3 regions of the Hyphomicrobium denitrificans ATCC 51888 genome follow, and region 2 is predicted to be linked to each of the others. Evidence: predicted binding sites of a transcription regulator. Region 2 holds the regulator's gene; each other region holds the start of a gene.
What was found. Region 2 encodes LexA, which represses DNA repair genes until DNA is damaged. Its sites were predicted from a motif close to TGTTCNNNNTGTGTTCNG; they were not measured.
Positions count from the first base shown of each region.

Region 1: the regulator LexA is predicted to act here: its motif matches at 6,619-6,636, upstream of HDEN_RS14220 (PA0069 family radical SAM protein).
Region 3: the regulator LexA is predicted to act here: its motif matches at 1,876-1,893, upstream of HDEN_RS10770 (single-stranded DNA-binding protein).

Region 1 covers NC_014313.1:2,961,399-2,971,577, forward strand. The annotation lists gene HDEN_RS14190 (tetratricopeptide repeat protein) at 1-1,591, opposite strand, end outside; gene HDEN_RS14195 (electron transfer flavoprotein-ubiquinone oxidoreductase) at 1,800-3,488, opposite strand; gene HDEN_RS14200 (uracil-DNA glycosylase) at 3,651-4,478, shown strand; gene HDEN_RS14205 (AraC family transcriptional regulator) at 4,662-5,201, shown strand; gene moaB (molybdenum cofactor biosynthesis protein B) at 5,291-5,833, shown strand; gene HDEN_RS14215 (glycosyltransferase) at 5,830-6,534, opposite strand; gene HDEN_RS14220 (PA0069 family radical SAM protein) at 6,678-7,793, shown strand; gene HDEN_RS14225 (ribonuclease HII) at 7,824-8,519, shown strand; gene HDEN_RS14230 (site-specific DNA-methyltransferase) at 8,639-9,766, shown strand; gene mutY (A/G-specific adenine glycosylase) at 9,773-10,179, opposite strand, start outside.
Region 2 covers NC_014313.1:1,927,450-1,937,628, reverse strand. The annotation lists gene HDEN_RS09355 (ComEC/Rec2 family competence protein) at 1-1,355, shown strand, start outside; gene lexA (transcriptional repressor LexA) at 1,349-2,068, opposite strand; partial or broken gene HDEN_RS18590 (IS1 family transposase) at 2,235-3,140, opposite strand; gene HDEN_RS18170 (hypothetical protein) at 3,174-3,638, opposite strand; gene HDEN_RS17765 (BRO family protein) at 3,707-4,582, shown strand; gene HDEN_RS09335 (hypothetical protein) at 4,584-4,817, opposite strand; gene HDEN_RS18360 (hypothetical protein) at 4,817-5,044, opposite strand; gene HDEN_RS09325 (hypothetical protein) at 5,379-5,573, opposite strand; gene HDEN_RS09320 (hypothetical protein) at 5,643-5,918, opposite strand; gene HDEN_RS18165 (hypothetical protein) at 6,048-6,296, shown strand; gene HDEN_RS09310 (hypothetical protein) at 6,434-6,874, opposite strand; gene pdxH (pyridoxamine 5'-phosphate oxidase) at 7,028-7,678, shown strand; partial or broken gene HDEN_RS18465 (DUF1499 domain-containing protein) at 7,778-8,596, shown strand; gene HDEN_RS17985 (MBL fold metallo-hydrolase) at 8,685-9,593, opposite strand; gene HDEN_RS09295 (PilZ domain-containing protein) at 9,808-10,179, opposite strand, start outside.
Region 3 covers NC_014313.1:2,239,604-2,249,782, forward strand. The annotation lists gene HDEN_RS10765 (cation diffusion facilitator family transporter) at 1-932, shown strand, start outside; gene HDEN_RS10770 (single-stranded DNA-binding protein) at 1,153-1,674, opposite strand; gene HDEN_RS10775 (YkgJ family cysteine cluster protein) at 2,048-2,416, shown strand; gene HDEN_RS10780 (VOC family protein) at 2,493-2,906, shown strand; gene HDEN_RS10785 (GFA family protein) at 3,580-3,975, shown strand; gene HDEN_RS10790 (hypothetical protein) at 4,028-4,648, opposite strand; gene uvrA (excinuclease ABC subunit UvrA) at 5,919-9,050, shown strand; gene HDEN_RS10805 (VOC family protein) at 9,448-9,921, shown strand; gene HDEN_RS10810 (hypothetical protein) at 10,102-10,179, opposite strand, start outside.

The sequences.
Region 1 (10,179 bases), 1.0 Mb from region 2:
ACGCATCGCCAAGATGATCGTTCAGGGTCGGGTCTTCCGGCTTGATCTCGACGGCGCGTTCAAGGAAGCGGACTGCCTCCTTGAAGTTGTTCTGCTTGTAGTGGGCCCAGCCAAGGCTATCGACGATGTAGCCGTCGTCGGGCTTCAGCTGCACAGCCTTCTCGATCAGGCGCATGCCCTCCTTGAGGTTCTTACCCTGATCGATCCACGAGTAGCCGAGGTAGTTCAGAACCAGCGGCTGATCGGGCGCGAGTGCGAGCGCCTTCTTGAGATCAGCTTCTGCGGCCGGCCAGTTCTTCAGGCGCTCATAGGATGTTCCGCGTGCGTAATAGTAGCCCCAGTAGCGCGGATCGTGCTTACCCAGCGCGGCGAGCGCACGCGTGAAGTACTTGATCGCTTCGGCGTACTCCTTGCGCGCGCGCAGGATGTTGCCGAGCGCTTCCAGCGGGCGAACGTCCTTCGGATCATTCGCAGCGAGGCGCTCGAGAATGGCTTTTGCCTCGTCGACGCGGTCGAGCGAATTGAGATTGAACGCCTTGCGGATGTCGATGGCGCTCTGCAGGGGCGTGCCCTTCGGAATTCTATCGTACGTCGCGATCGCGTCGTCGTAACGCTTGGCCGCTTCCTGAGCATTGGCCAGAGCGGCCAAAGCGAAGGCGTGGTCCGGCTTCACGTCGAGGGCGAGCTGCAGATAAATCGTGCCGAGGCTGACGCCGCCTTCGCCGGTCAACGCTTCGCCCAAGCCGTAAAAGAGTTCGGCAAGGCCTTCCGATGGTGTTGCGATCAGCAGCTCGGTCTTTTCGCGCTTGTTGATGCGCTCCAGCATTTCCTTGGCGAGCGGATGGGGATCGCCCTGGGTTTTGGAAAGCTGCTCGCGCATGATCTGCTTCGCGAGCTTGAAGTCGCCGTAATGCGCGGCGTGCTGAGCGTAGGCCAAAGCCGTTCTGAGAGTCCGGCTGTCCTGGCGGAACATCTTCTCGTAGGTCGCGTTGGCGATTGCCTTGCGGCCGGCGATGTCGGCCATCAGCGCGCGATGATAGCGCAAATAAAACTGCGCCCAGTCGGGCTGCTTGGGAAGATCGACAGCCTTCAGCGCGCCATCGGTGTCGCCTGCAGCGAGGCGCGTCCAGCCGAGCGCGATCGCACTCGTCAGCTCACCGATCGGATTTTCGGCAGCGGCTTTGAAATGGTTTTCGGCTTTCGGATAAGCTGCGGATTTGAACGCCGTTACACCGAGAAGGAATTGGGACATGCGATGCGACTCGCGCGTGCTCGCGAGTTTTTCGGCAAGCGGTACGGCATTCGGCCAGTTGCCAGACATCGTTTCCATCTGGAAGGCTTGTTCCAGAAGGACCTCATTCGATGGATCACGCTCAAGCGCGCGGCCATAAAACTCCGCGGCGTCCTTCGTATCCTGAGCCGTGCGTGCGAAGCGGCCGGCGAGGTAATTTCCAAGCGCCGATGTCGTGAGCGAGTCCGGGCTGGGATCCTGAACTTGAGAGCGGGCTGGCGCTTGGCTGAAGAATCCGGCGATCGTCAAGGCGACGGCGCCCAGCCCCACGCTTAGCGCACGTCCGAGGGATCCCCGCATTGAACGTTCCTCTATGTTACGGAGCCGCACTGATTCCGAAGAAGCGAGCCTAGCAAACCTGATACACCCTTGGCGACACGCTTTAGGTGAAAAATAGGAAATGAACGGGTGATGGCTTGCGGGCAGCGCTTGCCTTATTCCGCCTCGACCTTGCCCATCACATCAGCCGGACACGCCGGCTCCGCCCTTCGGCCAGGCACCTAGCGCCTCACATTCCGGCATAATTGGGACCGCCGCCGCCTTCCGGGCAAACCCAGTTGATATTCTGGCTCGGGTCTTTGATGTCACATGTTTTACAGTGGACGCAGTTCTGGGCGTTGATCTGAAATCTTGGATCGCCCTTATCGTCGCGGACGATTTCATACACCGCAGCCGGGCAATAGCGCTGCGCAGGCTCGGCGTAGAGCGGCAAATTCACGGCAATCGGAATCTTCGGGTCGAGCAGCTTCAAATGAACTGGCTGGTCTTCCTCGTGATTGGTGCCCGAAAACGAGACATTCGTTAGCCGATCGAACGTCAGCTTGCCGTCAGGTTTCGGATAGTTGATCGGCTTGAAATCCGCCGCTTTGCCGGTGGAGGCAGCGTCATTCTTTCCATGCTTCAGCGTATAGCCGAGGCCGACGCCCGAAATCAGCGTGTTGAGCCATAGGTCGATGCCGCCGAGCATGACGCCGAGAACGGTGCCAAATTTCGACCAATAGGGTTTCATGTTCCGCACGCGCTTCAGATCGCGCGCGATGTCGCCACTACGGACATCGGCTTCATAGGCGGCCAGCGTGTCGTGCTGGCGGCCGGCTGCAATCGCATCGAACGCGGCGGCGGCCGCAGCGATGCCGGACAGCATAGCGTTATGACTGCCCTTGATGCGCGGCAGGTTCACCATTCCGGCCGCACATCCCAGAAGCGCGCCGCCCGGGAAAACGAGATCGGGCATCGACTGCCACCCGCCTTCGGTGATGGCGCGGGCGCCGTAGCCGATGCGCTTGCCGCCTTCGAAGACGTCGCGAATGGCGGGATGCGTCTTGAAGCGCTGGAATTCTTCGTAAGGCGAGAGATACGGGTTGTCGTAATTCAGATGAACGACGAAGCCGACCGAGACCAGGTTGTCGCCGTAGTGATAGAGGAACGAGCCGCCGCCGGTTCTGTTGTTCAGCGGCCATCCGAACGAGTGCTGAACATATCCGGGGCGATGCTTTTCCGGCGCAACCTGCCACAACTCTTTCAGGCCGATACCGTACTTTTGCGGTTCGTGTCCTTTGGCGAGATCGAAGCGGCGGATCAGTCCCTTCGACAGGGAGCCGCGCGCGCCTTCCGCGACCAGCGTGTACTTGGCGCGCAGTTCCATACCGCGAACGAACGCGTCGTTCGGCTGACCGTCGCGGCCGACGCCCATGTCGCCGGTCGCGATGCCGACGACAGCGCCATTGTCATCATAGAGAACTTCCGCGGCGGCAAAGCCCGGATAGATTTCGACGCCCAGCTCCGCCGCCTGCTCACCGAGCCATTTGCAGAGTGAGCCCAAGCTCACAATGTAGTTGCCGTGGTTCTTCATCAACGGCGGCATCGGCCAGCCCGGGAGGCGAACGTCGCCCTCCGGTCCGAGCACGAGAAACACGTCTTCGGTGACTGGCGTTTCGACGGGCGCTCCGCGTTCTTTCCAATCCGGGATCAAGCGGTTCAGGCCGATCGGGTCGATGACGGCGCCCGACAGGATATGGGCTCCGACCTCGGACCCCTTTTCAACGACGACGACGGAAATTTCCGCGCCAGCGGCTGCCGCTTTCTGCTTGAGGCGAATGGCGGCCGCGAGACCGGCTGGCCCGGCGCCAACGATCACGACGTCGAATTCCATTGCCTCGCGCGGGGGCAAACCCGTTTCCTCCGCGGTCATCGTCATTTTGTATCCGTTTTCTGAAAAACCATCGATTTCGATTAGGTCGCCCGTCTGGAGGCGTCAAGTTGAGCGAAGATCCTGCCGCCAGCGGCGCGCCGCCGCGTGCATCCGGCGAACAATACCTTTATCCTGACCCCGATGACCAAACTGGCTTCCCGAGAGGAAATGCTTGCGCTGCTCGATTGGTTTCAAGCCATGGGGGCCGATGCCGCTGTGGATGAAACGAGCTGCGACTGGCTGGCACGCGGTCCGACGCCCCCCGGCGCGGCGTTCGCCTGGCCGCGGCCGGACGATGCGCCAGCGCGGGTGCCACCGGAGAGCGCGCCCTCGCGACGTCCCGTGTCACAGAATCCGACAGCGGACGTAACGCGCCCGAGGGCTGCGACACCGCTCGGCGCCAGCGAAGCCGAGACCGGCGCCCGGCGAATCGCACGCGAGGCGCAATCGCTCGAAGCGCTCGAAGCCGCGCTCAAGGGTTTCGACGGCTGCGGCCTCAAGGCGACCGCTACGAAGCTCTGCTTCTATCGCGGTGCGCCGGCCGCCGACCTCATGATCGTCGGCGAAGCGCCGGGTCGCGACGAGGATCTGGAAGGCAAGCCGTTCGTCGGCCGCGCGGGGCGGCTGCTGGACAAGATGCTCGCCGCCATCGGGCTCAGCGAATCCGACGTGCACATCACCAACATCGTCTACTGGCGGCCGCCGGGCAATCGCACGCCGACGCCGCAGGAAGCCCTCGCCTGCCGCCCGTTTCTCGAGCGCCAGATAGAGCTTGTCGCTCCGAAAATCGTCGTGGCCGTCGGCGGGTCCGCCGCAAAGGAGCTTTTCGGAGTTGCCGAAGGCATCATGCGGCTGCGGGGAAAGTGGCGGGAGTTGACGGTCGGCGACCGCAAGATCCAGGCACTCGCGACGCTGCATCCCGCCTACCTGTTGCGGACTCCCGCCGCAAAAAACCTGGCATGGCTGGATCTGTTGCAGATCCGATCCAAGCTTTGAACGTCCGAAGCATGTTCTTTTAATTTGATGCTTCTTTCACCGTGCTTCCGGTTCTTCGCAGTGAAGCGGCCCGCATCTCAAAATTCGATAAAATTTTAGACATTCACTTAAGCCGGGGGAAAACCGGACGCGCGTTATGGTGCATACGGACCAATTCACGTCTTTCAGTAGGGCGGCCTCCGAGTGGCCGGCGCCGCAATGTACAATCCGCACTCGATCCTGCTCTATCTGCGTCCGACGCGCTTGATCTACGTCAGCGCGACAGGACGCTACAGCGATGTCATACCAAAAGTCTGGGAGCGTCTGTTCCGACAGCTCGACGACAGCGGACTCTACGAGTCGATCGGGCGGGGTTACGGCATGGCGCACGATAATCCGCTCGACGTCGGTTCCAAGAACTGCCGATACGACGCCTGCGTTGAAATCCGATCCGGCATCGAAGAGAGGTCACTGCCCGAGTTCGGGATCACGACGCTTCCCGCCGGCCCCTACGCCTGCCGCCGCCTCACGGGAAGCTACGACCAGATGCGATCGACCGTCGAAAACGTTTACACGCGGTTCCGGCCGTTGCCGGGACTTTGCTTTGATCAAAATCGCCCGGTCGTCTCGATCTATATGGACAATCCGAACAACTATGCCGACCAGGATTTGCGCTCGGATATCTGCGTGCCGGTGAGCACCGTCGAAGAGACCATCCCATCACGCATGGCTGCGAACTTTTAGGTCGACGCGGCGCTTTCGCCGCTGGACGAAGATCAGCCATACGGCCAAAGTCCGTGCCTCTGTTCGTCCGTGACGCGAGGACTTTTGCAATGGCCGGCATCGACCCAAATCGTACTTTCATTCCGGTCAGGATCGCCGTTCTGACGATGTCGGACACGCGCTCGGCAAGCGAAGACAAATCAGGCGATCTGCTGGCGAAGCTCATCAGCGAAGCGGGCCACGTCGTCGCCGATCGCAAGCTGGTCAGAGACGACGCGAACGCCATCGCTGCCGCGGTCAAAGGGTGGATCGACGACCCGCAGATCGATTGCGTCATCACGACCGGCGGCACCGGCTTCACAGGCCGCGACGTGACGCCGGAAGCCGTGAAGCCGCTGTTCGAAAAGGACATCGAAGGCTTTTCGATCCTGTTTCACATGCTGTCGTATCAGAAAGTCGGCACGTCGACCGTTCAGTCCCGCGCTTGCGCGGGCGTCGCACACGGAACGTATATCTTCTGCCTGCCGGGATCGCCCGGCGCGTGCCGCGATGCGTGGGACGGCATCTTGAAGTTTCAGTTCGACGCGCGGCATCAGCCCTGCAATTTCGTCGAGATCATGCCGAGGCTCGAAGAGCACCGGAAGGCAGGTTAGGACGCCGCGTCGGCGCGATAGAGCCGCGCGATCACTTTGATCGGAAGCCCCAAGCCAAAGAGCGCGTGACAGATCTGATTGCGCAGCGAGCGCGATAGATAGCCGTCGCGCCGGTAGAGTTCGGAGGATGCTATGGCGTGCGCGTCGAGCATCGCCAAGCGGCGGCGGCCGAGGCGGCGCGCCAGATCGACGTCTTCGAGCACCGGCAAGTCTTGATAACCGCCGACGGCATCGAACAACTGACGCGAAATGAGCAAGCCCTGATCGGCGTAAGGCATCGGCGAGAGTTTGCACCGCATTTGGAACAGACGTTCCAATAGGCGCGGCCTAAATCCGTTGTCGTCGATGCGAAAAGCGAATGCGGCGGCGGCGGGCGAGCGCTCGCCGAGATCGACGCTGCGCATGAAGGCGGTGGCGCTACGCTCCCAACCTTCAGCGAGAACCGTGTCGGCGCTCAAAAACAATAGCCACGGAAAGCGTGCCCGAGCCGCGCCTTGCGCGAACTGCCGACCGCGTCCTGGCGCGTTCGAGATGAAATCGGCACCTGCAAGGTCTGCGATTTTCGCGGTTTGATCCGTTGAGCCGCCATCGACGACGATCACCTGGCGGACGATACCGTCGATCGCCGCCGGCACGAGGGCGGTTAGCGCGGCCCCGAGCGTGTGCTCCGAATTATGCGCGGCGACGATAACCGTGATCATGCGTGTTTACTGGCACGCGGTCGCCTCAGCGACAAGCGCAGTCCTCGCCGCATGCCGCCTAGCGCGAAGATTCCGGAAGAATTTTGTTCTTTATTTGTTCTCGCCTCTTTGCTACAAGAGGGCATCGCAAATGAAAGGCTGCCGTGGCTTCTTCTCGCGAACCCGAACAACCGAACGACCGCCACTTTCACGTCGTCGATGTGGAGCGCCGGCGCGGCCGGGGTGCGCGCTCGAACTCCAGCGGGCGTTTCGAGAAAGACGTGCACGAGGCGTTCGACGACGGCTGGGAGAGCCTGGCCGAACTCGATGCGTTCAAGACGGAGGTGTTCGAGGACACCGCGAAATCGATCATCTCGCGCAACGACAGCCCCGACATTTCGTTTGAAGCCTCGATCAATCCGTACCGCGGCTGCGAGCATGGCTGCATTTATTGCTATGCGCGGCCGAGCCATTGCTATCTCGGGCACTCGGCGGGACTCGACTTTGAAACGAAGCTCTACGCGAAGTCAGAAGCCGCCACGCTTTTGGAGCGCGAGTTCGCCAAGCCCGGCTACCGGCCGTCAACGATCGCGCTTGGCGGGAATACCGATCCCTATCAGCCGATCGAGCGGCAGCGAAGGATCACGCGGTCGATCCTCGAAGTCATGGCGCGGACGAACCACCCGGTCGGCATCATCACCAAGTCGGCGCTCGTCGCGCGCGACATCGATATTTTGCAGCCGATGGCGGCGAAGGGCCTTGCGAAAGTCGCCGTCTCGATCACCACGCTCGACCGGCACGTCGCACGGGCAATGGAGCCGCGCGCTGCAACCCCGTCCCGGCGTCTCGAAACCGTGCGGCAGCTGTCGCAAGCTGGAATTCCAGTCACCGTGATGGTTGCGCCAATCATTCCCGGACTGACCGATCACGAGATCGAGCCGATCCTGGAGGCTGCACGCGAGGCAGGCGCACGGGACGCCGGTTACGTGCTTCTGCGGCTGCCGCTGGAGATCAAGACGCTGTTTCGCGAATGGCTCGCGGAGGAATTTCCAGGGCGCGCGAGCCGGGTGATCTCGCTTCTACAATCCATGCACGGCGGGCGCGATTACACGGCCGAGTTCGGGATGCGCCAGCGCGGCAAGGGCCCCTATGCGACGCAGATCGCATTGCGCTTCAGGCTCGCGAAGCAGCGGCTCGGGCTTGGCGGCGAACGCGGCGCGATGCGAACGGATCTGTTCGAGGCGCCCGGAGACAGGGGAAAACAACTGAAGCTGCTTTGACGGGTGCTTGCGCGATGATCACTCTCGCGCATGAAGATTGCTGATTCGCGCATCAAGCCGACGTTCGAACTCGAAGCCGCCGAGCACCAGCTCGGATCGCGTCCGATCGCGGGCGTCGACGAGGCCGGACGCGGACCGTGGGCCGGGCCGGTCGTGGCGGCGGCGGTCATCCTCGATCCCGACAAGATCCCGGCGAACATCGACGACAGCAAAACGCTCGACGAAGATTCGCGCGCGTTCCTTTACCGGCGCATCATGAAGGTCGCGATCGTCGGGGTCGGCATCGCGGATGTCGATCGCATCGATCGCGAGAATATTCTCGGCGCGACGCTGTGGGCGATGGCTGAGGCCGTCAGCCAACTCGGTGAAACGCCCAAGCTCGTCCTCGTCGATGGCGACAAGACTCCGCGCATCCCGATGTCCGTCCGCGCGATCGTCAAGGGTGATTCAAAATGTCTCTCCATCGCGGCGGCATCGATCGTCGCCAAGGTCACGCGCGACCGTTTGATGATGGATTTTGCGCGCGCGTATCCGGGCTATGGCTTCGAGCGGCATAAAGGTTACGGAACGCCGGAACACCAAGCAGCCATTGCAAAACTTGGCGTCTCGGCGCTGCACCGGCGGTCGTTCCGGCCAGTGCAATTGGCGTTGGGCCTCGTCGACGAAAAGGCTTCGCGACGGCGCGCGCAGCTCGGATTCGGGTTGCAGGTGGAATCGAAAATATAAATATCTTCGCACCTTGATGCGTATTCCCAGACGCCGCCGATCATGTACAAAGATCGTCGGCACGCCTGTGGATATCTCGCGGCGACGCCTCAGTGATCGTAGCGTTACGGGTAGTGTGTATGGTGTCGCGTCGCGTCAAGGGCCGCTCTGAGAGCGGACGGATTCTCGTTGGTGATTGCATCAACGAACTGAAGAAGATCGCCACGGCAAGTGTCGATCTCGTTTTTGCCGACCCGCCTTACAATCTGCAGCTCGCGGGCGACCTCCTCCGGCCCAACAACACAAAAGTCGACGGCGTCGACGATGCCTGGGACAAGTTCCAGGACTTCGCCGAATACGATTCATTCTGCCGCGCGTGGCTGAAAGAATGCCGGCGCGTGCTGAAGCCCGACGGCGCGATCTGGGTCATCGGTTCCTATCACAACATCTTCCGCCTCGGTGTCGCGATTCAGGATCTCGGCTTCTGGATTCAGAACGACGTCATCTGGCGCAAAGTGAACCCGATGCCGAACTTCCGCGGCAAGCGTTTCACCAACGCGCATGAGACGATGATCTGGGCAGGTCGCGATCGCAAATCGCGCGTGACGTTCAATTATGAAAGCCTCAAGGCGTCGAACGACGACCTGCAGATGCGCTCCGACTGGCTGTTCCCGATCTGCTCGGGGCCGGAGCGGCTGAAAGACGACGGCGGACGCAAGGCGCATCCGACGCAGAAACCGGAAGCGCTTCTGCATCGCATTATGATCGCGTCGACGAAGCCGGGCGACACCGTTCTCGATCCCTTCTTCGGAACGGGCACGACGGGCGCGGTTGCGAAGCGCCTTGGTCGCAAGTTCATCGGCATCGAGCGCGATACCGACTATGCGCGCGCCGCCGATGAGCGCATCGCGAAAGTCCGGCCGCTCGATCTCGACGCAATCGAAGCGATCCCGTCGAAGCGCAGCGAGCCGCGCATTCCGTTCGGGCAAATTCTCGAGCTTGGCATTCTCGAACCCGGACAGAAACTGTTCGGACCGCGTCGTGAAGTGCGCGCTGAAGTTCGCGCCGACGGAACGCTCGCGTGCGCCGGTCAGCAAGCGTCGATCCATCGCCTCGGCGCGATGGTGCAGGGCAAGGCCGCGTGCAACGGCTGGACGTACTGGCACTTCGAGGCGGAAGGGAAACTGAGGCCGATCGACGTGCTGCGCGGCGAAGCCAAGCGGCAGCTCGGGCTCAGCGGTTCAAGCTCGGCATCGATGGGCAAATAAGCGATCTCACTCGGCGTTCATCCCGTGCGCGATGACTTTTTTCATCACGCTCGGGAGCGCCTGCGCGTGCAGATCGCGACGATGAACCCAGCGGCAGCGATCCTGCTCGGCCCATAGCGTGAAGCTCGCATCGACCGGCACGATCGCGCGATAGACGACGAGTTCGAGCCGGAAATGCGTGAACACGTGCACGACCGGTCCCGGCACCGCCATCCACGATGTCGTCACGGGCGCTGAGCGCAGAGCTTCGCGCTTCGAGGGTGACGCATCACCCCAATGGGTCGATGGAACTTCCAGCATGCCGCCGAGCAATCCCGCTTCAGGCCGCTGGCGGAGGAGCACGGCGCCATCTTCGCGCTGAACCAGAAACGCGATGCCGAAGCGCGACGGACGTGCCAGCTTCTGGGCTTTGA
Region 2 (10,179 bases):
GCTATCTCGCCATCTCGGGGGGCGCATTCGCGACGGTCCGCTCGGCGTTGATGATCCTCATCATCTTCGGCGCGGTGCTGATCGATCGTCCGGCGATGGCGCTCAGAAACATCGCGCTCGCCGCATTCTTGATTCTTATCGTCTTTCCCGAAAGCCTCCTCGACGCGGGCTTCCAGATGTCGTTCGCGGCCGTGACGGCGCTCGTCGCGGCGCATGAACTGCTGACGCGTTTCCTCGGAACGAACTCACGGCCGCATCCGGTCGCGCGCGTCGTGAAATTCTTTGGCGAGATCATCGCATCCACGCTGATCGCCAGCGTCGCCGTTGCGCCGTTCGCCGCCTACAACTTTCATCAAAGTCAGCAGTACGCGGTGCTGGCGAACATGATCGCCATTCCGATCTGCAACATCATCGTGATGCCGGCGGCGCTCGGCGCCATGATTCTGATGCCGTTCGGGCTGGAGTGGATCGCGCTGAAGCCGATGGCTTGGGGCATCGAGGGCATGGCGTGGTGCGCGAACATGGTGGGTGCTCTTCCGGGCGCGGTGGGACACCTGCCGGAGATTCCCACCATCGCGTTTGCCTTGATGCTCATCGGCGGTCTGTGGCTGACGCTCTGGCGGACGCGCATCCGGCTTGTCGGCGCGGGCCTTGCGCTGCTCGGGCTCGTCGCGACGCCGTGGATGCCGCGGCCGGACGTGCTCGTCGCGCAGAAGGGGATGCTGGTCGCTGTGCGCGACGCGTCGGGCAAGCTTTCGTCGCTGCCCGCGCACGGGGCGAAGTACGACCTCGAACGCTGGCTCGAATACGACGGAGACGGACGATCGGCGCGCGACGCTCAGGCTGGGGGCGCGTTCAGTTGCGACGCGGTCGGATGCATCGCGCACGTCAAGGGCGCGACCGTCGCCGTTGCGCGGCACCCGGCAGCTGTCGCCGACGATTGCCTCAACGCCGATATCCTCATCCTGGACGACCCGAAGCCGGCCGACTGCGCTGTCCCGGGAACCGTGATCGACGTGTTCGATCGCTGGCGCAACGGCGCCTACGCGCTTTATCTCGCGCGCGACGAGGCGAGCCCCGAGCCGCGTGTTCGATTGGAGACGGTCGCGGCGCATCGCGGCGAACGGCCGTGGAGTGTTCTTCCGAAGCGTCGGTCTTCGAATGCTGCGGGCGCTGCCGATCCGCCTGCAACGTTACCGAAGCCGCGTATCCTCGATGCGGCAGGAACCGTCGCGGCCAAACGCGGCGACCCATCGACGTCCGGCGCGGACAACGCTCCGCCGGAACCCCGAGCGTTGCATGACGACGACCCCGGCGAACTCGCGGGTATGGATGACGGCCAGGACGCTCAGTAGCGCCGCAGCAAGCCGACGAGCCGTCCTTGAATATCGACCTGATCGGGACCGAAGATGCGCGTCTTGAATTCCGGATTGGCGGCCTCGAGTGCGATCGTCGAGCCCTTCTTGCGAAGCCGCTTCAGCGTCGCTTCCTCGCCTTCGACGAGGGCCACGATGATGTCGCCGTTCTCGGCCGTATTACAGCGGCGCACGATGACTGTATCGCCGTCGTGAATGCCGGCCTCGATCATCGAATCGCCTTTGACCTCAAGCGCGAAGTGCTCGCCGTTGGTCAGGATGTCAGGCGACACGGCAATGTCGTGCGTATGGTTCTGAATGGCGCTGATCGGCGTGCCGGCGGCGATGCGGCCCATGACCGGAACGGAAACCGTCCGCGCGTCGATGACGTGCGATGGCGGTGGCGTCACATTTTGTTTTGGGCCGGTTCCCGTAATAACACTCGGCTGGAACCCTCGTGGCGCGGCAGGCGTCGCGGAAGTCGCGGCGGCGATCTGGTTTTCCGGAAGCTTGATTACTTCGATCGCGCGGGCCCGATGCGGCAGGCGGCGAATGAAGCCGCGCTCCACAAGCGCCGTAATCAGCCGGTGAATGCCGGATTTGGAACGGAGATCGAGAGCGTCCTTCATCTCATCGAAGGACGGCGGCACGCCGCGCTCCTGCATGCGTTCGTGAATGAACATCAGCAGGTCTTTCTGTTTTTCCGTCAGCATAGCGTAGGTCTCAAGCCCCCTTTGGCTGTCGTTCGGCTGAAGGCACGTGCGGCGCGAACGCTGCCGATCGACGTGCTTCAAATGCCAGATGCCAAGTACAAATCGTGTATGTACGCTACACGTTCTCGTCTCGTTCCGCAAGCGTTAAGCCGCGCGCGGCAGTGTCTCAGTTTGAAATCTGAGGCTGGCGCTTCTTGTAGGTCGTCGGGCGACCCGGCTTCGGAGCAACGGCGTCCATGCGTTCAATCAGATCTTCGAACGACAGCAGCTTAGTGGTGAGTCCCGCCGACATGGCAGGCGAGACGCGAAGCGTCTTGTGGATGCGGCACCAGTTGTAAAAAAAGAAGTACAGTGACAGCGCATTGCGGTTGGCTGGCCAGCTTCTTTGAGAACGCATTCGACAGGCGGGCGAACCGCTTCATGCTCATGCGCATCGTAAGGTTCTGGCGTTCGACGTAGGACGTCGAAATGTGTTTTGCGTCGGGTTCACCGACGATCGGCGTTTTCTTCGCACCGATGCACTCAGGCGGGCTGTACTTGCGCTCGTTCGCTTCTACGCTACGACCTTTCGGAACGTCGCCGTAGAGTTTCACAAGCTGCGCAAAGTCGATGTCCGTATTTCCGAACGCCTTTTCGACGGCCACGAGTTAATGCCGAAGCCCGTCCGTCGTCAGTTGTACGCGATTGGCGAGACGGTTTTCAGATCGTCCATGAACGCATACGCCGAATAGGCGTCTCGCTGGCCAACGGTCCAGCTGCAAATGAATTTGCTGTCGGCGTCGATGGCGGTCCACGTCCACACGTCGCCGCCCTTGGGAGGGGTCTTGGCGTCTACGACGTTCTTGTTCTTGGCGTAGACGAAGCTCCAGATTTCATTGCACTGGACGCGCTAGGATTGAAGGCCGCGCACGTTTTCGTCGTGGAAGGCTAAAGCGGCGCGGCCAGCCTCATCGAGCAGCTTTGCTACCGTGTTGATCGACACATCGCAGACGCGGGATGCCGACCGCATAGAGCTGCCTTCGCAAAGCATCGAGAGGATTTGGACGCGCTTAGCTATGGGCAGATTGTTCATGCCCAAATAATACATGAACTTTTATGCTTGGCGTCAAGCATCTCCTCCTGAGGTTTCATCGGTTTTTGGCGGCGGTATTGCCATTTGGCCGAAGTCGTCCGGTGGCTCAGCACGCGGTTTGGTGCTTAAGGACAGCTTTCTTGATTTATTGGGTTTGTGATCGCGTAGTCCGAACTCGTTCGGGCCAAATTTTCGGAAAATCTCGCCTTTTCGGACGTAGGCTGACAATGCACTCGTCAATGATACCCTGTTTTCCCTGGATACCTCCCGACCCATGGCCTTAAGCAGTTCGACGATGTGAACGGGGTGTCCTCGCTCAGAAATGATATCGCGAGCTTGATCAACCATGCTTTTTTCACCGTAAGGACCAAGACCAAGGAGTTCGCGGAGTGCTCTGGCATATCCATTTGCTTCACGCAGTCTAAACTCAAGTATCTGAATTTCCCTCTCTTTCTGTCTCAATCTAGCTTCTATCGTTTGTCGATCAGCCATCACCATCGGTTCCCTTGAGTTCCATATCCATTGATGTAAAATGATGTAAGAATCGATTGAGAGAGGGATAGTTGATGTCGAATGATTTGACAATGCAGCCTGCTTATCAGGCGACCATGGAGCGCCTCGAGCAGGCAAAACGCATATCGCCCAAAGGCGTACCTTATTGGTTGGCAAGGGAAATTATGCCAATCATGGGTTATCAGAGCTGGCGTAACTTTGAAAAAACTCTTGGCCGGGCGAAAGAAGCGTTCGGAGCTATTCATGAGGATGCCGACAAGCATTTTGTCGAAACCGACACTATGCTTCTCATCGGTGGCGGGGCTGAGCGATCTGGTAAGGACTATTTCCTAAGTCGTCCGGCTGCCTACCTTATCGCGATGAACGGCGATCCGGCCAAGCCGGAGATAGCTGCAGCACAAGCATATTTCGCAGTTCAGACACGGCGGATGGAGATCGAGGACGCTCGGACAAAGGACGAGAAGCGTTTGGAGGGCCGGGAAAAGGCGACCGTCGCATTCAAGAAGGTCAGTTCTGTTGCAAAGAAGGCTGGCGTCGCAAACACGCATCAGCCGTTTTTTCATGACGCGCGCTATCAGGGAATCTATCGCGCCACATCAGCCGCAGCGGTTCGTGAAGCGAAGGGAATTCCAGACGGAGCCAACCCTTTCAATTATTTTGGGGCTCTCGAACTTTCGATGCACGAATTTCAAATGAACCTCGCGGCTGACGTTATTGCCCGGGAAGGCATCAAGGACGAAACGACCGCCATTCAACGCAACTTAGACGTTGCGCGGCATGTCCGCAGCACCATCGACGCCGCTGGCGGCACAGATCCGATGAAGATCGAAATAGCCGAGCCGATTGATGAAGTGAAAAAACGCTTGGCGCCACCTAAGCCGCCGAAAGCCACAAAAGCAAAAAAACCGAAGAGCGGCAAAGCTGCCTAATTCACTTCTTCATCCATCGGGTAGCCGCCGCCTTCCGCGCGATATCCTTACGACGCTTGTCGCTCAGGGCTTCAGCGCGAGCCTTGCCGCCGCGCTTTCCCAGGCTGACGGCAGCCTTGTCCTTTCCATCTTCGGTCAACATCTCTTCCTCTTCCCCCGTGGCAATACGGGCGATCTTGATAGCGTTCCCGATAACGTCAGCAGGGCGCTTCTCGCCCTTCGGTCCTTTGGGCATTAAAGATCCTTCAAAACGGCGTCCATTGCCTCGATTGCAACATCGAGGCGAGCCATCTTTTCATTGTGGCGACGGAGTATACCCCGTCGGTTTAAAGTCATGCGCTCCCACCGCGATTTTGCGCCGTCCATTCGTTTTCGTTCCAACTTTCGCAGATCTTTGGCAGTTGCAAGGGTGCGAGAAAGATCAAGTTTGAGGATCACGCGCGGGTGTGAAGCGATTGCCATCGAAAGAACCCCTATGCTTGGCGGAAGGCATAGCATCAGAACGGGCGTCATTGCACAGCCGATCCAGCGTTTCCCGCCGGTACGGGTTCATCGCGCTGTGGGTGCAATAGGCCCCTCGTAGCGAAGCTGGCAGGCAACCTCAAACCAGTTCCGGAAATGCCCGGAGCGGGCCAGCTCCGGACCTCGCCATCGAATATAATCTCTTAGGGTGCGCTGATCCATAGCGCTAAGCATAGCACGGGAGCTGTGCATTGAGACGCCGCAGTCAACCGCGGAAAAATTCAAACTGAGACACTACCCTGCGCGCGCCAACGCGCCGTCGGATCACCGCGCGTTATTTGCTGATTTCTTTCACGCCGAGCGGAGTGAGGCCGTGGCCGCCTTCCGGGCTTTCGACGATCCAGCCTTCCTGCCGGGCGAATGCGAGTATCGCGGGCAGGTTCTGCGCCGGAAGCACCGTGTCGGACGTCTCGCCGATGCCGTACAGGGCTTTGAGGTACTGCCGCGCATGCTTCTCGATGTCGTCCATGATCGCGCGGGTCCCAAAGCTCGTTTTGCGTTTAACGCCCGAAACGGACGATAGTTCTTGCGGTCGCCGTCAGTACGCGATGCACCGCTTCAGCCACATGACGCCGGCGTGTTTCGCCCTGAGGCACGACCAATAGGAACCGGCTTTCAGCTCGATCACGGCAAGGGCATCGTCGAGATCGATCATCTTCTGCAGTTCGTCGCGGATTTGCGGCGCTGACCTCGGCGACGTCAGAACCCACAAGGACTCCAGCAGCCGCGCCGCGCCCATGCTCTCCAGTTTCGCCCGAATGTGGGGGCTGTGACGCGAATCGCGGATTTCAAAGCTGATCGCGTAGTGAGCCATCAGATCTCCAACATCGATAAAATACGGCCTTCGCGCCGCGGCCGGATCGAAACCAACGTTTCGACGCAGTGCAAGGTCCTCAATTCATCCGTTGGATTTCGCGCGCCGGTCAAGACGCGAGAGCTTTCCGTGTCGCCCGGAGCCTTCAGCGGTGTGGAAAATCGACGGATTGAGCTTTTCCGGCAGTTCTCAGCGCCGGGGCACCCCACATTTTCGCCGTTCAAGCGGGATAGTCATCGGCTCATGCGAGGCGTTTTTTCACAAATCGTAGTCGGGGTCATCGTGACCGTCATCGGCACCGTGATCGCCAATGCCGTCGTCGGCAACGGGCGCTCTCATTTCATGCCCGGAAGCCATTTTTCCGGCAGCCGCCGGTGAGATACAGCCGCCCGGTGAGAGGCAGTCGAGCCGCGATGCTCGAATTCCAGCGTCGCCCGGATCACTCGGAAAAAAGGCGGCCAATGCGGCCGCCTTTTCTCGTTTTGTGGGATCGGTAAAATGAGTAGACGGGGAAATTAGCTTTCGACTTGCCAGATGCCGGTCGGAAGGCGGCAGGCCACGATCTCGGTGCGCTTCGTGACGTCGAGGCTGCTCAGCACCACGACGGCGTAGCGGCACACGGATCCGTTGACGGCCTTGAATGAGGAGACCGGCTGAACGATGCCGGATAGGCGGCCGTGATTGCGGTGCCAGACGTAGCTCGAGCCGTCTGCGATCTCGGTCAGCGCCAGTTGCACGCTTTCGAGCGCCGCGATCTCATCGCTTTCGTTCAGGCTGGGACGTTCGATGGCGGCGGGCTTCAGATCGCTATCGGTGCCTTTGAGGCAGAGACAGTCGGCGGCAGCGGTCGCGTCTCGGGCGTGCGCGAGTTCGGGAACGAAAAACAGCGTGGTGACGAGCGCGAACGCCGTCAGGCCGACTGCGGCAAAGGGGAAAAGAGACGCATTATCCGACATGACGCTACTTTCTACGCGACGAAAACATTCGAACGGCCATACAAGGCGATAAGGCAATTTTGCCCTGCTATGGTTAAAGGGTGCTGAAGAGCTGGGTCGCGAAGACTCAAAGCAAGACGTCCAGTGCCGAAAAGCAAACATTGAGCATGCAACATGAGTGAAGCGACCAAAGTCCCCGCAGGCAGCAGCACACCGGATTTCAGCGCGGCGGAGGATCCGTTCGCGCTGTTTCATGCCTGGATGGCTGAGGCTGAGAAATCCGAGGTCAACGATCCGAATGCGATGTCGGTCGCGACCGTCGATCAGTCGGGATTGCCGAACGTGCGAACGCTTCTTCTGAAGGGCGTGGACGACGCGTCGAGCGCCGAGCGCGGCTTCGTCTTCTATACGAACTTCGAGAGTGCGAAGGGGCAGGAACTGCTCGCCACACCGAAGGCGGCGCTGCTGTTTCACTGGAAGTCGCTCGAGCGGCAGGTCCGCATCCGCGGAGCGGTTTCGCTCGCATCGCATGAAGAGGCCGACGCCTATTACGCGACGCGTCCGGTGTTGAGCCGCATCGGCGCCTGGGCTTCACAGCAATCGCGGCCGCTGTCTTCGCGCGACGTGTTCGAGGCCAAGATCCAGCATTACGAGCAAAAGTTCGCCGACGGCGTGATTCCGCGGCCGGCCTACTGGTCCGGCTTTCGCGTTGTTCCGAGTGAGATCGAGTTCTGGGCGGCGCGGCCATTCCGGCTGCACGACAGGATCGTTTTTCGCCGCGACGCGCCGCACGATTCCTGGCACAAGACACGCCTCTATCCATGAGGCGAGGCGGCCTCGGCGCCGCTGGAGCTTGGATATCTTAAAAACGCGCCAGTCGTGGCGCATAGACCGGGCTGGCGTTTCGGGAAGCGGCAAAGCGAGATGACGCCGGGCATGGCGACGAACGACGGCATAGGGGTTCAGCGCGCACCGCGACGGCTGCGGGATCGCCGGCGGTCGTCACGTATCTATTACGCTGGCGGCCAGCCGCCGTCGTTTCTGGCGAAGTGGACGAGCCGGCTCGCGGTCTTTGTCGCCATCGCGGCGGTCGTGACGGCCGTTCTGCACCGCCTGCATCTGTTGCCGACGTCGGTTGCGATGACCATCGCGATCACCGTCATTGCCGGCGCGATGCTGGCGCTCGTGATGGCGACCATCGCGGGTCTCGACATCTGGTTCACCGGACGGCAGGGCGCGGCCCGGGTGCTGTGCGGCTCGGTGGTGGCGCTGGGGTTGCTCGCGATCCCGGCCGGAACCTGGGCTTTGAGCCTGCGCTGGCCGCAGATCGACGACGTGTCGACGGATCTCGTCGAGCCGCCGGATTTCACGGAAGCGAAGGACGAGCGCGCGCCGGACGCAAATTCCGTCGAGTATCCGGGCGAGCGTTTCGCGACGATCCAGCGTGCAGGCTATCCCGATCTCAAAAGCCTCGTCTTGCCGCGAAGCGCGGATGACGCCTACGAGCTTGTGCTGCAGGCGCTGGCGAAGTTGAAGTACAAGACGACACTCGAGCTGCCGCCGGAAAATGATGAGAGTTCTCCCGGGTTCATCGAGCTTTCCGATCATTCACTCATTCTTGGATTGGTCGATGACGTCGTGATCCGCGTGCTTGCCGAGGATCAGTCGGCGCGCGTCGATGTGCGTTCGGCGTCACGCTATGGGCAAGCGGACTTTGGCCGCAATGCAGAGCGTGTGCGCGCGATCCTGAAAGAAGTCGCGGCGCGATACGAAGCCTCGGCCCCGAATGTCGCCAGCCCGCAGGTGGCGAAAAAGGACGACAAGGTCACGCTCAAGCCGGCGAAAGTGCGCGGTCCGGTGTCAAAGGCCAATCGCCGGCGACCTGACCTTTCTCGATCAGATATTCGACGTGGGCTTGGACGGAAAGAGTCGCCGCAGGGATCATACGCGGGTCGAGTCCCCGGTAGACCTCCGGAACGATTTGACGAATAGTCGTTAAGCCCTTCGCAAGCGCGTCGAGAATTGATCTTTCGCGCCAGTTTCTATGCAGCAGGTAGGCTTTGACGGTGCGCTGGGGCTCGCGAATGCGTCCGCCGTGACCGGGCAGAAAAACGTCGTCGCGCCGGTCGAGAAGGATTTCGAGCGATGCGACGTAGTCCGCCATGCGGCCCTCCGGCGGTGCAATGACCGTCGTGTTCCACGCCATGACATGATCGCCGGAGAAGACGAGCGGGCGGCCTTCGAGCGCGAAGCACAAATGGTCCGGGGCGTGACCCGGCGTATGAATGGCGGTCAGCGCCCAATCTTTGCCCTCGATCGTGTCGCCGCCTTGAAGCGCGAGATCGGGCTGGAAATCATAGTCGACGAACAGCTTGCCTGAAGGGCTGTCCTGTAACGCGATATGCCCGGCAGCCGGATCGCGCGGATAAGCGGCGACCAGCGCCCCGGTTGCAGCCTTCAGCTTGGCTATTCCGTCGACGTGATCGCGGTGCGCATGCGTCGAAAGGATGTGCGTGATCGGCCGCGTGCCGGCGACGGCCAGGATCGCGTCGCGGTGCGCAGCGTCGTCGGGGCCGGGATCAATGACCGCGAGCGTCGTCGAGCCGACGAGATACGTATTGGTGCCCTTGAACGTAAAAGGCCCGGGATTGTTTGCAACGAGCCGCACGACGCCCGGCCCCATCGGCGAAGGGACGCCATACGTGAACGCCATGTCGGTGTTGAACTTGAGAGCGTCCAAGCGGCGCCAGCCTCCTGAGCCTTCGCCGAACAATATTCGGCTGGTCTGGGGTCGCAAAGCGCAGTCGAAGCGGAATGCTCGACACCCCTCGGTTCCCGCCGAATGGCCTATCAAAACGGTCACGGGTTGCAAGCTGCGCGATTGTCGGGCCAGACATGCCTGGGCGCGTCGTGAAACACTGTTGCAGCGGCCGAACGCGCTCGGCACGCGAACGCTAGGTTTGATCGGTCTCGTGCAGCTTCTGCGCCTCCCGCTGCGCGAGGCTGCTGATGGCGCGGACGTGCGCCTGCTCGATGAATGCCGCGCGTTCCAGCAGGTACTGGTAGGCGGCGGCGTCCTGCTTCAAGGGCTTGGTGAATTGTACGCCGGCCTTGTGCCAGACCAGCCAGACAATCGTGCCTTCGACGCTGATGTCCGGCGTGAACGAAATCTTCAGTCGGTCGCCTGCGGCCAGTCCCGACACCTTGTCGATCCTTAGTCCGGCATTCGAGAAATCCACGACCTCGATCGCCCGCGCAATGCCGTGACATTCCGCGATGGCGCTGAATTGAACCCTTCGCCGTTGATCCTTCCGGCGCAGAAATTG
Region 3 (10,179 bases), 310 kb from region 2:
CAGTCGTTCTGATTGCACTGGGGTGCAACTTCGGGATCGCGGTCGCGAAGTTCGTCGCGGCGGCCTGGACGTTGTCGTCCGCGATGCTTTCGGAAGCCATTCACTCGCTCGTCGATACGGCCAATCAGGGATTGCTCCTGTTCGGCATTGCGCGCGCCAAGCTCCCGGCGGACGAGCAGCACCCGTTCGGCTACGGCAAGGAAATCTACTTCTGGAGCTTCATCGTCGCGATGGTTCTGTTCTCGCTCGGCGCGGGCGTGGCCATCTACGAAGGCGTGCTGAAAATCCTCGATCCGCACCCGCTGCAGAACGTGGAAGTCCTTTACGCCGTCCTCGCCGTGGCGATGATCCTCGAGGGTTTTTCGCTCTTCAAGGCGGTGCGCGAATTCAATGCGCGGCCGGAAGCGAGGAACGGATTCGTCGAAGCCCTGCGCCGATCGAAGGACCCAAGTCTGTTCGCCATCGTGCTTGAAGACATGGCGGCGATGCTCGGCCTGACGATCGCTCTCCTCGGCACGCTCGTCGCACATCTCGGCGGTTTCGACAAAGCCGATGGCGTCGCGTCGATCCTGATCGGTCTGCTGCTTGCGGGCGTCGCGGCGTTCATGTCGATCGAGATCAAATCGCTGATCGTCGGCGAGGCGGCGTCACGCGTGGTGCAAGCTGGCATTCGCGAGATCGTGACCGGCGAGATCGGCACCGGAAAGCCCATTCGCAAGATCAACGATCTTCGCACGATGCATCTCGGCCCGAACGACGTGCTGGTCACGGCAAGCGTCGATTTTCAGGACGGCATCAGCGCGCGAACGGTGGAAGACGCGACGGGGCGTTTGCAGGCTGCGATCAAATCGCGATTTCCGGAAGTGCGCCACCTGTTCATCGAGGGGCAGTCGGAGGAGACCTTCAAGCCCACATCGGTGACGCTGCATTAGCACGTCTTCGTCATTCTCGGCCGAGCGCGGCGAAGCTGCGTCGAAGGCCGGGAATCCCGCACAAGACTCGTCGAAGACGGTCTATTGGGCCTTCGGCACTTATTGCACTGGATCCCCGAACGAGCTCGCAAGCTCGCGCGCTCGAGGATGACGATGGGACACGCGCTTGGCGAATTGCGCTTGGCGGCCGGCTCGCGGAACGCGAGTCGCCAAGCGCAAACTAAAATGGGATTTCGTCGTCGAGGGCTTTGTCGAAGCCGCCTTTGGAGCCACCACCGCCGCCGCCGGATTTCGATGACACCCGGCGCGGCTCGCTTGAGCCAAAGCCGCCATCGTTCCCGTAATCGGGTCCGCTTTCCTGCATGCCGACCGACGCGCCACGGCCGCCGGACGCTCCATCGAGCATCGTCAACGTACCGCTGAAGCCTTGCAGCACGACCTCGGTTGAATACTTCTCAGCGCCGGACTGGTCGGTCCACTTGCGCGTCTGAAGCGCGCCTTCGATGTAGAGCTTCGCGCCCTTCTTCACATATTGCTCGACGACCTTGCACAGCGGCTCGCTGAAAATGACGACACGATGCCACTCGGTCCGCTCCTTGCGCTCGCCGGTCTGCTTATCGCGCCAGGTCTCGCTGGTCGCCAGACTGAGATTGGCGATCGGCCGCCCGTCCTGCGTGCGGCGAATTTCGGGGTCCTTGCCGACGTTGCCGACGAGAATGACCTTATTGACCGAACCTGCCATTCGCAGTCTCCTTGAAACATGTTTGAACTTCAGACGCGGATTGCGTCATCGGCCGGTTCATCTCGGACTGATCTGAAATGAACGCGGCGGCATCTTAGTTGTATCGGCGGCAGCACCGCAGAATCTCCAACCGACATTAGAGGCTAGGGCGTCGGGCTTCCTCAGATCATTTGCCGTTGTCCACGCTTTCCATGCCGATCATGTTCTCTTTATGTTCTAATATAGAGAGGCAGCTGCAACAGCGCAAGGGAAAATCCGAACCGAGTGGCGGCGGTCGCCCTGGTGGCGCTTGACTGGCGGATGCCATGGTCTAAGGCGATGGTTTGTTTTTCACGCGCGGCCGCCGCGCACGACCGGAGCACCAAAGCCGCAGATGGCTTACTATAATTGTCTGAAATGCCCGGGATATTGCTGCTCGTATCCGGTCATCGCGCTCAACAAGCGCGACGTCGAACGCCTCGCGAAATATTTCAAGGTGACGTTCAACACGGCGAAGAAGCGCTATACGCGCGAAGGCCACGGGCACAAATATTTGATGCGCCGCAAGGGCGACAAGCATTACGGCCGCATCTGCCAGTTCTTCGACACGAAAGAGCGCCGTTGCACGATTTATCATGGGCGCCCGCGCGCCTGCCGCGAGTATCCCGGCAACGGACGCTGCGGCTACTATGACTTCCTGATGCACGAGCGCCGCTGCCAGAACGACGACACGTTCGTTGCCATCACCAATCACAAGGATTGAGATTCGGTCTTGCGCTAAAGGGACTGCGCTTCATCGAGCCGGCGGCCCGGCCTGACCTGTTTTGCAGGAGACGATGATGAATGCTCCAGCCATCGGCCCGTCTCTGATACCCGGCGTCTATTACGACAATCTGCAGTCTGGCGTCGATTGGCTGATCTCCACGCTCGGCTTCGAAACCAAGGCGTCCTACAACGGACCGAGTGGAGAGCCCGAGTTCGCAGAACTCGCGTGGGGCAATGGAATGATTTTCGTTTCGAGGACGCCGCGCACCGGACCTTGGGCAAAGGCCGGCAAAACCTGCATCTGCCTTGTTGCGAATTCGCACGCCGTCGAAGCGCACTATCGACAAGCTGTCGATGCAGGCGCACGCATCCTCAGGCCGCTAAGGCGCAGCACGTCGCCAGCGTTTCCCGACGGGGTCATGGGATTTGATCTCGAAGATCCAGAGGGCAATCTCTGGACTGTCAGCGAATATCAGCCGGCGCGGTGACGTTTCCGGTCGCTCGTGTGTCGACGCGCGAGACGATTTTGCAAAGTCACCGCGCTCAGACGCGCGCTTCGTGCATCTCACTTCGGCCAATTCAACCGGCATCGCCAAAAATTAAACCCCGCCGCATCCTCGGATGCGCGCGGGGTTCGTTTTTACCTTCGATGGTGTGCCCAGACTAAAACCGGGCTTTTGAAGCGAGGCTCTGGCTCACCTTTACGGCTGCCGCCCTCGTGCGATAGATCCAAATTGTGAACGTGACAGCCGTCATGAGCGCGGCCAAAGTCTCGAGAGCGCCCGTCAAGCTGCTGACCTCGTGAACGTCAATCCTCGAGGTCCCGTTGAATGATCCGGTGGAGTCATCTCCCTCCTCGATTGTTTCGCCGTGTCACGCTTACCGCCTTTTTCATCCGGCGCACGGGACTTTACAAACCACATGCGCCGAACAACTCGCCATCACGAACGCTGCTCATCGACCCCATCGGCCGAGATGCCTTTGCGATCATTGGCGACAGCAGCACCGTCACCACTTAAATCTGTGCCTCAAATGCGGTGTCGTCAAGACGTCATATGCGAGAATGCGATCAAAAATATTTAACGGTCGCACATCGTTTGTATACGGTGCATTTAACTTTCCGGAACCGAGAATAGACAACGTTCGAAGCGCGAGCATTCAATGAGCGAATTGCATGCGACTGGCAGTTGCCTTTGCAGGGGTGTGATTTTCGAAGTTGCCGGCGCGCTCCGTCCGGTGCTCGCGTGTCATTGCTCGCAATGTGCGAAAACAAGCGGAAACTTCGCTGCAATGACTTCCTGTCCGCGCGAGAATTTGAAAATTCTCTCCGACGAGACACTGCGCTGGTTCCGATCCTCGGAAACAGTCGAGCGCGGTTTCTGCACTCGCTGCGGCGGCAATCTGTTTTGGAAGCAAACCGGAAGCAGCGATATCTACATCACCGCAGGCACGCTTGATACGCCGACAGGCCTCAAAATCAGCGAGCACATCTTCGTTGCATCGAAATCGGATTACTACGATCTGACTGACGGTCTTCCGCAGAAGGACGAATGGTGAGGCGCACGGCGAGGCGAATTCAAATCGCGCGCCACCGTGCGCCAAGCCGACGCTATTTGATCGGGCACGCTTTATCGCACGGCACGTTTTCGCTCTTCTCAACAGAGCCGCGGAAAATCGACACCGTTTCACGCACGCATTGTCCGCCCGACTGCACGACGCGGATAATGTTGTCGCCGGATTTTGCCTGGCAAAGAACAGACATGTCTTGCGCCACCTCAAACGACTGCTGGTCGTCGGCCGTATTTTCCGCGGCGAGCGCGCGTGGCACGATCAGGTCGAGCAGGCTCGCGGTGTTCAAGGTCAACGGTTTGGGAAGGCGATCGAACGCGATCCATTCGTAATTGACCTGCCCGCGAGGTCCGTTCACGCGGATCGAGATGTCGCCGGTCTTCGGGCAGCTTCCGACCTCGACGCGGGCGGAGCCCTGCGTAACGAGCGCGCGATAGTCGATCTTGCAGCCGAAATTCTTCTCCAGCAGCGCCGCCTGCGCGAGGCGATGATCGACCTGGTTGAACGGCACGTCGTTTTTCCAGGAGAAGTAGAGATTGCGCGCCGTCGGGACGGCGGCCGCGACCGATACGGCGAGCACGAGCAGCTTGACGAGCGTCAGCGTGCGGTTCACCGGATGCGCGGGGTGCGAAATGTTCAGCAGAGATGGAGCGTCGCTCATTCCAGTGCCCTCATTGATAACAAGCCCGCAAAAGTTTCCGAAACCCATAGGATGGCGTCAAGGCTGAATGGCGTCGTTTTGCTGACAGCCGTGTGAACGGGTGGTGGAGCGAACGCCGTTCGTGATGGCGTGTGTGGATTGCGCATGAGTTGTGTGGGGGCCGATGTGGCGGATTGGCCCTCCGCTTTTTCCACGCGCTTGATGCTTCGGATTTCGCTTGTTCCTCTCACTTCAATGCTGCGGATTTGGCCGTCGCTTTTCTCGCTCCCCTTGGAACTTTGAAGCAGTTCGCGGGCAGTCCGCAGGCAGAGAGACTTCCGCCCTTCTCCCCTCCCCTTCACCGGGGAGGGGTTGGGGGTGGGGTGGAGGGATTGGCGGATTGTTGGCGAAATTCGCGGGCAGCGCGTGGAGGTAGTCGTCCGGTGCGACGGAAGGAGTCGCGGTCGTTCCAACGCATAACGCCTGGCGCGTTCCCCCACCCCTAACCCCTCCCCGCAAGGGGGAGGGGAATTAGCGACGGTTCGCTCTGCCTTGTTGCGTGGCGAAACGGATGCAACCGGCGGTGCCTCAAGCTGCCCCTCACCCTAACCCTATCCCCGTAAAGGACGGGGAGAGGGAAAAGCTCCGTGCTCTGCACGCGCGAACAGCGTTCGTGACGGTCCATCTATCTTTCCTTGAACTTGGCTCGGCAGCGACGTGTGCCTTCCCCTCAGGGCAGGGGTCGGGGGTGGGGTGAAGGGCTTGGCGGATTGCCGGGGCAAATTTACGTGAGGCTGCCCCTCACCCTAACCCTCTCCCCGTAAAGGACGGGGAGAGGGGATTTGCCTGCGAAGGTCTCCCCACTTCCCCACTTCCCCACTTCCCCACTTCCCCACTTCCCCACTTCCCCACTTCCCCACTTCCCCACTTCCCCACTTCCCCACTTCCCCACTTCCCCACTTCCCCACTTCCCCACTTCCCCACTTCCCCACTTCCCCACTTCCCCACTTCCCCACTTCCCCACTTCCCCACTTCCCCACTTCCCCACTTCCCCACTTCCCCACTTCCCCACTTCCCCACTTCCCGTGAAGGATGGGGAAAGGCGCGGCGTTCCGCGGCTTGGGGGGCGGAAACAGCAGGCGGCCGTGCTTGGCCGTCTCCCAGCAAAGGGATTGCTTTGTGGTGGCCATCGACGCGGGGCCTTGAAAATGGGGCTGTCCGCCATCATTTTTGGTCGCTCGCGTGGGGTCGCATTGCGGCGCCCCCCGCCCTTCGGCTAGACCGTTGCCCCATGAAATCACCGACAAAAAAGCTGGCCGCCCGTCCCGGCTCCGAATTGATGAAGACCATTCACGTGCGCGGCGCGCGTGAGCACAATCTAAAGAACGTCGATCTCGAAATTCCGCGGGACGCGCTGGTCGTGTTCACTGGGCTTTCGGGTTCGGGGAAATCGTCGCTCGCCTTCGACACGATCTACGCCGAGGGCCAGCGCCGCTACGTCGAAAGTCTTTCGGCCTACGCGCGGCAGTTCCTCGAGATGATGCAGAAGCCGGACGTCGATCATATCGACGGTCTGTCGCCCGCCATCTCGATCGAGCAGAAGACGACGTCGAAGAACCCGCGTTCGACGGTCGGCACGGTCACCGAGATTTACGACTACCTGCGTTTGCTGTTCGCGCGCGTCGGCGTTCCCTATTCGCCCGCGACGGGTCTTCCGATCGAAAGCCAGACCGTTTCGCAGATGGTCGATCGCGTGCTCGCGCTGCCCGAAGGCACGCGGCTGCTGCTGCTTTCACCCGTCGTGCGCGGGCGAAAGGGCGAGTATCGCAAGGAAATCGCCGAGTGGCAGAAGAAGGGCTATCAGCGCCTCAAGATCAACGGGACCGTTTACGACATCGGCGACGCCCCGAAGCTCGACAAAAAATACAAGCACGACATCGACGTCGTCGTCGATCGCATCGTCGTGAAGAAGGACTTGGGCACGCGGCTCGCAGATAGCTTCGAGCAGGCGCTGAAGTTGTCCGATGGGCTCGCGATCACGGAGTTTGTTGATAGGCCGCTCAACTCCCCCTCTCCCCGCAAGCGGGGAGAGGGTCAGGGTGAGGGGCAGCAACAGAACGAGAAGCAAGCGGCCGCCCCTCACCCCAACCCTCTCCCCATAAAGGATGGGGAGAGGGAGCAACGCGGCGTTTTGCAAAACAAGAACGAGACGCATGAGCGGATCATGTTCTCGCAGCGGTTTGCGTGTCCGGTGTCGGGCTTCACGATCGACGAGATCGAGCCGCGGCTGTTCTCGTTCAACGCGCCGGCGGGCGCCTGCCCGACGTGCGACGGCCTCGGTTCGGAACTGCGCTTCGAGCCTGATCTCGTCGTTCCGGATTCCACGCTCTCGCTTGAAAAAGGCGCGATCTATCCTTGGGCGAAGACCGGCGTGTCATCGCCCTACTATGAGCAGACGCTCGAAAGCCTCGCCAAGCATTACAAAGTGTCGATGAAGACGCCGTGGGAGCGGCTGCCGAAGCACGTGCAGCTTGCGCTCCTCTACGGCTCGGGCGACGAGGATATCGTCTTCACGTACTGGGACGGCACGCGCAATTATTCGACCGAGAAGCCGTTCGAGGGCGTCATCGGCAACATCACGCGGCGCTTCAAGGAAACGGACAGCGATTGGGTTCGCGAAGAACTTTCGCGCTATCAGGCGGCGCATCCGTGCGACGCGTGCGGCGGCTATCGTCTGAAGCCGCAGGCGCTCGCCGTCAAAATCGGCGGCAAGCACATCGGCGAGGTCGGTGATCTCTCGATCAAGGCTGCAAACGAATGGTTCGCCGACGTTCCGAAGACGTTCACGAAGCAGCAGTCGGAAATCGCGACGCGCATTCTGAAGGAAATCCGCGACCGTTTGAAGTTCCTGAACGACGTCGGCTTGCAATACCTGACGCTATCGCGCTCATCCGGCACGCTGTCGGGCGGCGAATCGCAGCGCATCCGTCTTGCTTCGCAAATCGGCTCGGGCTTGACGGGCGTGCTCTACGTGCTCGACGAGCCGTCGATCGGGTTGCACCAAAAAGACAACGACCGCCTGCTCGGTACCCTCAAGCATCTGCGCGATATCGGCAACACCGTCATCGTCGTCGAGCATGACGAAGATGCGATCATGACGGCCGACCATATCGTCGACATCGGGCCGGGCGCGGGCATTCACGGCGGCCGCGTCATCGCCCAGGGTTCGCCGAGCGACATCATGGAGTCGGCCGAGAGTCTCACCGGCGAATATCTGTCCGGCGTGCGCTACGTGCCGATCCCGAAAAAGCGCCGTGCGCCCGATCCGAAAAAGATGCTGACCGTCACCGGCGCGCGCTCGAACAACCTCAAGGATGTCACGGCGTCGATCCCGGTCGGGCTGCTGACCTGCATCACCGGCGTGTCGGGCGGCGGAAAATCGACGCTGCTGATCGACACGATCTTCAAGGCCGTGGCGCGCAAGCTCAACAATGCGAAGGATCATCCGGGCGAGCACGACAAGATCACCGGCATCGAGAATTTCGACAAGATCATCGACATCGATCAGTCGCCGATCGGGCGCACGCCGCGTTCGAACCCGGCGACGTATACGGGCGCGTTCACGCCGATCCGCGAATGGTTCGCGGGGCTGCCCGAAGCGAAAACGCGCGGCTACGAGCCGGGCCGCTTCTCGTTCAACGTCAAGGGCGGGCGCTGCGAGGTTTGCCAGGGCGACGGCGTCATCAAGATCGAGATGCACTTCCTGCCCGACGTCTACGTGACCTGCGAGGAATGCAAGGGCAAACGCTACAATCGCGAGACGCTCGCCGTCACGTTCAAGGAGAAGTCGATCGCGGACGTGCTCGACATGACGGTCGAGGAAGGCGCAGAATTCTTCAAGGCGGTGCCGTCGATCCGCGACAAGCTCGAAACGCTGGCGCGCGTCGGGCTCGGCTACATCAAGATCGGGCAACAGGCGACGACGCTGTCGGGCGGCGAAGCGCAGCGCATCAAGCTGTCGAAGGAACTGTCGCGGCGTGCGACGGGACGTACGCTGTACATTCTCGACGAGCCGACGACGGGTCTGCATTTCCACGATGTCGCGAAGCTGCTCGAGGTGCTGCACGAGCTTGCGGATGCGGGCAACACCGTCGTCGTCATCGAGCACAATCTCGAAGTCATCAAGACGGCCGACTGGATCGTCGATCTTGGCCCCGAAGGCGGCGACGGCGGCGGCACTATCGTCGCGGCGGGCACGCCCGAGGACATCGTGAAGGTGAAAGAGAGCTACACGGGGCAATATCTGAAACCCGTGCTGGCACGCCGCGCCGCGGCCGGCTCGACGAAGGAGAGTCGCGACGCGCATCAAAAGAGCGAGTCGGAAGGCACAGCCAAAAAGAGCAAGCGGCAAGCGGCGGAGTAATTCCACTCCACTTGCCACCAGTGAGAGAAAGCACGAGGGAATTCGTCATCCTCGGCCGAGCAATGCGAAGGCCGGGGATCCAGCGTAAGACTCGTCGAAGACGCACTATAGAGCCTACGGCGCGCCTTGTGCTGGATCCCCGAACGGCCTCGCAGGCTCGACCGTTCGAGGATGACGGGTCCGGGCAGCCCGCGAAGCAGAGCCTCACCCCGAAAATAAAGTCGTCACGCGTGTCGGAACCGGAGGTGCGCGGCCGTCTTAGTAAGATAACGCGCACGCCATCGCGCACGGCGGCCGGCTCCTCGCAGAGGAGCGCCGGGCGCAAACAAAAAAACGCGCTTTCCGGCCGGCTCGCCGGAGGCGAGTCGGAAAGCGCTTACAAAAAGGGAGAGCACTCATGGCCAAGAACACGATTTGCGTCTGGTACAACAAGGACGCCGAAGAGGCAGCGCGTTTCTACGCCGAGACGTTTCCCGACAGCTCCATCGGCTCCATCCACCGCGCGCCGAGCGACTTCCCGTCAGGCAAGGCGGGCGACGTGATCGTCGTCAACTTCACGGTTATAGGCATCCCGTGCATCGGACTTAACGGAGGCCCGGCGTTCCAGCACAGCGAGGCGTTTTCGTTCCAGATTTCGACCGAGGACCAAGCCGAGACCGACCGCTACTGGAACGCCATCGTCGGCAACGGCGGCCGCGAGAGCGAATGCGGGTGGTGCAAGGACAAGTGGGGCGTCAACTGGCAGATCACGCCGCGCGTGCTGACCGAAGCGCTGGCCATCGGCGGCGACGAAGGCCGCCGCGCGTTCGAAGCCATGATGACGATGCGGAAGATCGATGTTGCGGCGATTGAGAAGGCGAGGAAGGGGTGATCCCGCTCGGCCGCCGGCTCCCGGAACGGGAGTCGCCGAGCGCCAACAAAAGCGGCGGGCACGCTAGAGGACGTTGGAAGGTGAAGGAGAGCTTCACCGGGCGGTAGCTGAAGCCGGTGTTGGCGCGGAAGCCGAAGGTGGCGGGGAAGAAGGCGGCGGCGGAGTAACGAAAAAATACGTTCAGCCTTTTCGTGGCGCGACTCCTCCTTTGCGTTTCATGCGAGCCGCCACTCGGAAAATATCCGGAACATTTATCCG